Regions from separate parts of the Pseudoalteromonas sp. AS84 genome, predicted to be linked through region 1. Evidence: predicted binding sites of a transcription regulator. Region 1 holds the regulator's gene; the other holds the start of a gene.

The links. Region 1 encodes MetJ, which represses methionine synthesis genes. Its sites were predicted from a motif close to TAGACGTCTAGACGTCTA; they were not measured.
Positions count from the first base shown of each region.
Region 2: WNY79_RS09630 (methylenetetrahydrofolate reductase) is a predicted target of MetJ. The motif match lies at 1,601-1,618, and genes of this name have one in related genera.

Region 1 is NZ_JBBMQY010000006.1:142,025-145,245, reverse strand. It holds gene WNY79_RS08740 (malic enzyme-like NAD(P)-binding protein) at 492-1,733, shown strand; gene metJ (met regulon transcriptional regulator MetJ) at 1,979-2,299, opposite strand; gene metB (cystathionine gamma-synthase) at 2,589-3,221, shown strand, end outside.
Region 2 is NZ_JBBMQY010000007.1:139,890-143,110, forward strand. It holds gene WNY79_RS09625 (pitrilysin family protein) at 1-1,402, opposite strand, end outside; gene WNY79_RS09630 (methylenetetrahydrofolate reductase) at 1,662-2,618, shown strand; gene WNY79_RS09635 (sensor domain-containing diguanylate cyclase) at 2,949-3,221, opposite strand, start outside.

The DNA of each region.
Region 1 (3,221 bases):
TGCTTTTTTTGTGCCTAAAATTCGCCATTTATTACCTTATTTAGCTAACTTTGGATATAACCCTCTTTGCATAACTATTTCCTATTCTTATTCTGAGTATGCATAAACCTTTACAGACAAATCGATAGATATTCTCTATATTTTAAATAGTACAATTTTTAACTAGGTTGATAAAAGTAGCTAACGTGGGCTTATCTGTTTTTAAAGTAGAGTAGTAGGCTGTTATTTAAGTTTATGGTGATACTTTATACATACATTTTTTTAATATTTCACTAGGCATAAAAGCACCTTAAAACTTACTTTTTAGGTGAATTTTTATTTATTAAATGTTTATATAATCCTGCAAAGTTACTGAAAAACCTCTTAAAATTAAAGGATATAGCATATAACAGGATAGACCTGATATTGCTTGGAATTTAAAAATAATAAGGGTATCGTACCCCAAGACTCCACCTCTCACTTTAACTTAAATTGCAGGATACCATCGCGTTATGTCTGACTTTCGTGAACAAGCACTACATTATCACTCACACCCCGTACCTGGTAAAATTAGCATTGAGCTAACAAAGCCCGCTGAAACAGTTCAAGACTTAGCCCTAGCTTATAGCCCTGGCGTTGCCGAACCTGTACGTGAAATTGCTGCAGATCCTGCAAATGCATATAAATATACCGGTAAAGGTAATATGGTTGCGGTTATCACTAATGGTACTGCAATTCTCGGACTTGGTAATTTAGGCCCTTTAGCGTCTAAACCTGTAATGGAAGGTAAAGCGTTATTGTTCAAACGTTTCGCTGGCCTTGATTCAATTGATATTGAAGTTAAGCACCGTACAACAGAAGACTTTATTAATACGGTTGCCAATATTGCCGATACATTCGGTGGTATTAACCTTGAAGATATTAAAGCACCAGAGTGTTTTGAAATTGAAAAAGCATTAATAGAGCGTTGTAGCATTCCTGTTTTTCATGATGATCAACACGGAACTGCGATTGTAACGGCTGCGGGCATGTTAAATGCGTTAGAAGTACAAGGTAAGTCAATTGAAGATGCAATTATTGTATGTTTAGGGGCTGGCGCTGCCGCTGTTGCGTGTATGGAGCTGTTGATTAAGTGCGGAGCACTGCGCGAACACATTTATATGCTTGACCGCAAAGGTGTTATTCATACCCGCCGCGATGATTTAAATGAATATAAACAGCTTTTTGCTAACAATACCGATAAGCGTACATTGCAAGATGTAATTGCAGATGCTGATGTGTTTGTAGGTGTTTCTGGCCCTAACTTATTAGCGGCTGAAGATTTAAAGCTAATGGCTGAAAAACCAGTTGTGTTTGCATGTTCAAACCCAGATCCTGAGATCGATCCTGCACTTGCGCACGGCGCACGTAACGATTTAATTATGGCAACAGGGCGCTCTGATTACCCAAATCAGGTTAACAATGTTTTATGTTTCCCGTTTATTTTCCGTGGTGCGCTTGATGTGCGTGCAAGCGCTATTAACGATGAAATGAAAATTGCTGCAGTTGAGGCTATCCGTAGTATTGCTAAAGAGCCTGTACCTGCAGAAGTTTTAAAAGCAGCAGGCGTAGATAAATTAGAGTTTGGTGCACAGTATATTATTCCAAAACCAATGGACCCTCGGTTACTGCCGCGTATAGCAAGAGCTGTTGCCCTAGCTGCTGTTGAGTCAGGTGTTGCGCAAATTGATTTGCCAGAAAATTATATGCAGTAAATCTATACAGTAGAGCTATGCAATAAAATTTAGACATAAAAAAACCTCAGTAATTACTGAGGTTTTTTTGTCTTTGTAATATTTATACCAATTCCAATAAATAGCTGATCTATTTTACTTGCTAAAACAACCCATTTCTTTGTTGTAAATTTCGCAAAGGGAATAACCATTTACTTCAATTTACGCCTAGAACTGAATTATTTTTTCGACGTAAAATTTAGATCACATACTTAATGGAATTGGTATTATTCTTCGTTTAAAACGGGTACTTCTAGACCCATTTCTTGCATTATTTTTTTAACTTCTTCTGGCACTTTTTCGGCGTTATCTTTACGTAAGTCATCGTCATTTGGTAAAGGTTGGCCAGTAAAAGCATGCAAAAATGCTTCACATAGCAATTCACTATTTGTAGCATGGCGAAGGTTATTGATTTGACGACGTGTACGTTCGTCAGTTAATACCTTTAATACATTTAGCGGGATCGAAACGGTGATCTTTTTCACTTGCTCTGATTTTTTACCGTGTTCTGCGTATGGGTGAATATACTCACCATTCCATTTAGCCATAAGATGTATCGTTGCCTCAGATTATTAATTTCTCACACGGTATAAAAAGCGTGTAAATATGCGTGAAATTCTATCGATTTAAAAAAGATAGTCAAATAATAGATACCGATCTATCTTAATAAGCCTATTGTAGGTGTAAAGATAAGCACACTTTTGTGAGCTAAAATGTGTTATTCGCAGAGGCCCCTTCTACTTTTAGCCATCTAGAGCTTTAAAATACTTTGACTTATCAAAACGGATAACTTACTCTTTTGGACGTCTAAACATCCAAATTAATCAGGTGACGAATATGAGTGAAAAAAACAAAGCGACCATTGCTGTACGTAACGGCGTTGATGCTGATAAACATCATGGTGCGGTGGTACCGCCAATTTATTTATCGACTACTTATTCGTTTGCCGACTTTGATACTAAGCGTGAGTATGATTATGGTCGTAGCGGTAATCCTAATCGTGATGTTTTAGCTGAGACGCTTGCTAAGCTTGAAGGTGGCGCTCGTGGCATAATTACAGCTACAGGCATGGCTGCCGTGCATTTAGCTACTCAGCTACTTAATAGTGACGATACGTTAGTAATTCCACATGACTGTTATGGTGGCAGCTATCGTTTATTTACATCTTTACAAAAACGCGGACTACTAAAGCTCGAAATATTAGATTTAACAAAAGAAGAAAGCCTTCAACAAATTTTAGTAATTAAACCCAAGCTTATTTGGATAGAAACCCCAAGTAACCCAGTACTTCGTTTAACAGATATTAAAGCGGTTACCGATGTTGCAAAGCAATGCGGTGCATTGGTGGCTGCAGATAACACGTTTTTGTCGCCTGCTTTACAAAATCCTATTAATTTTGGTGTAGATATTGTGGTGCATTCAACCACTAAATACATTAACGGACACTCAGATGTAGTAGGCGGCGCTGTT
Region 2 (3,221 bases), on a different contig from region 1:
GCTCAAAACCAGGGGCTTTATCAAGTGCCGACATCGTTAATGTGGTACGTGCGTTATCAGTAAAGTATTTATTAGCAACGGCTTTAATATCTGCACTGGTAATGTTATCTGATGATTTATAAAGCTGGTTTATAACCTCAGGATCGCGCTCAAAATGCATGTAGCTGGCAAGAGTTGATGCAATCGCTTGCGACGAATCTAAGCCGTTAATAAAGCTGTATTTAAGGTTCGATTTTAAATCATTTAGCTTTTGCTCATCAACAAGCTCAGTGCGTGCTTTTGCATAAGTGCGGTTAATTGCATCGCGTGCAGTGGCTAAATCGTCTGCGTTTTCTACCTTAACAAATACGTGTAATAAACCCGGATCTTTAGTCTCTGGGTTATAGGTAAACATTTGGCTGGCAATTTGTTTGTCGACCACTAGCTCTTGATATAGATCTGAATTATTTGAAAAATAAAGCTGTGAAATTAAATCAAGTGCCGCTCTGTCCTTTTTAGCAGGCTCCCACGCAGCGCCTTTGTACGATACAAGTAACCAATGCCCTGGTAGTGCTTCATCTTGCTGGTGCAAATATTTTGGTGCTTGTTGAACAGGCTCTGCTGTAATGTCAGCAACATAGTTACCCTTTTTCCAGCTACCCCAATGCTTTTTAACCATTGCCATTGTTGCTTGTGGGTCTACATCGCCCACGATGACAAGTGAAACATACTCAGGCTTATAAAACTTAGCAAAAAACTCTTTCCCGTACGCCATTTGATCAGGCATGGCTTCTATGTCTTTAAAAAAGCCCATAGTGGTGTGTTTATACGTGTGCTTATCAAACGCTTCTTCGCGTACAGCACTTAATAATTTACGAATTGGGCTCGCGTTGTTTTTTAAGTACTCACCTTTTACCGTTTGTGCTTCGGTTCTAAATTGCTCTTCGGTGTAGGTTAAATTTTGAAAAATATCAGCTTCAAGCTCAAGTACTTTATCAAGATGCTGCTTTGAAAAGTTTAAATGGTAATTTGTGTAATCGTTTGTTGTATACGCGCGGTTATCAACACCTGAATTTTTTAATATGTCTGAATATACGTCTTCAGGGTATTTTTGTGAGCCTTTAAACATCATGTGTTCAAAAAAGTGGGCAAAGCCTGTTTTGCCCTCTTCAACTTCGTTACGCGACCCTACCGATACCGGAATTTGCAGCGACACTACATCAGGGTAATCGGTTTTAACAACCATGACACGTAAGCCGTTTTCTAGCTCTTCAATTAAATAATCTTGCGAAAAAACACGGTCATCAGCTTTATTTACTTGTTCTTGTTGTGCTGTTGTTTGCGTGCTTTGGTTTTGTTGCATGGCGCAACCCGTTAACGCCAGCGATACCGCTAAGCTGGCTGCTAATAATTTAAATTTCATTGTTGTCCCTTTTTAAATTGAGCAAATTTGTTGTTAGATTTAACACTAACTCACCCTCGATTATGCCCCAAAGCCAATAAATATAAGAGTCCCAAGGGAATTTATTATGTAAACAACTGTGTCAATTATAAATAATGGGAACAAGCACTATGAATAAACATCATGTTAGTTGAAAAACTTTCATTAAATAAATCTATCTAGACGTCTAAATGGCTGCTATATTAAATCTATCGAAACGCACTTGGCTGGAATGAGGATTATGGCTTTATCATTAAAAGAGAAAATAGAGGACACCAACCAAGGTGTTTATCTTATTGGTACTACCCCGCCTAAAATAGGCACCGATAAAGCGCAATTAAAAACTATTGCAGAAAAGCTATTAGGTCGCTTACACGAAATTGAATACGACGGCGTAATAATTTACGACATTCAAGACGAAAGCAGCCGAACTAATCAAGCGCGCCCGTTTGCGTTTAAACAAACCGTTGATCCGCGTGAATACAGCCATTTACTCCGTGATTTATCTGCACAAGATGTAATTACTTACAAAAGTGTGGCGCAGCGTGGCGTAGGCGAGTTTAAAGATTGGCTAAGTGAAACTAAAAACGACTACGATTTACAAAATGTAGTTTTAGTAGGTAGCCCGTCATCGGTAGGCGATATAAAGCTAAGTCTGCCAGATGCGTATAAAGCAATGGCTGAGCAATCAGATGATTTCTTTTTAGGTGGCGTTACAATTGCCGAGCGCCATTCAAGTAAACGAAATGAGCACGAACGATTAATAGAAAAAACAGCACAAGGTTGTCAGTTTTTTATATCGCAAGCTGTTTACGACGCACAAGCGACTATAGAGCTAATTACTAGCTACGCACGTACATGTAAAGCACAGGGTATTACACCTCAACGTATTATATTAACGTTTACCCCGTGCGGCGGCGAAAAAACCTTAGAGTTTATGCAATGGTTGGGTATCTCAGTGCCAGAGGCTACAAAATGGCGCATGCTTGATGCAGACAATACTCTAAGCGAATCAGTTCGTATTTGCCGCGAGAACCTCGACTTAATACTTAAAAGCTGTGCACATTTAGACGTGCCGCTGGGCTTAAATATTGAAAGCTTAACAAACCGTAAAGAAGAAATTGATGCATCAATAAACTTATACCGTTTATTAAAAGCCATTATGGAATTGAACCTTGCGGAAAAGCTAATTGCTTAGAGCTTGAGCCTAAACTAATTCACACCCTTCTTGGCAAGCCTAGTGGCTTGCTTTTTTATGTCCGTTCTTTGAAAAATGAATTAATAAATACAAGTAAAGATTTGCAGCTTAAGCTATTTATTAAAGCTATTTTTGGTTATTACTCTCAAGCTTTTTTAAAGCAAACCCCATTGAGGAGCACATAACACCAAAAATAACTCCCTCATTAGATATAAATCTAATGTTAGGGAACGTTTCAAATCAGCTTATTATTGCTAATGAAAAAATAAAACCTATCGCAGAAAAAACCAACTAAGTTTTGTGGTATTAGTCATGACGAACTTCCTTTTATTATTGTGCTTTTTTAGCTAGCTTATACGCTTGTTTATTTTTATACATTGCGTGGTCCGCATCATTTAATAGCGCTTCAAAGGGCTGCTTTTGTTTATCAGTAAAACTATAACCAATACTGAGTGATAAATCGCACACGTTTACTTTAAGTAAGGCTTTTGAATACTCGGTCGAAATTTTATTCATAATATAGTTAATTTTACTTTTATCGCTTACTTGCATTACTGCAACAAACTCATCGCCACCTAAACGCCCTACTATATCGGCATCTCT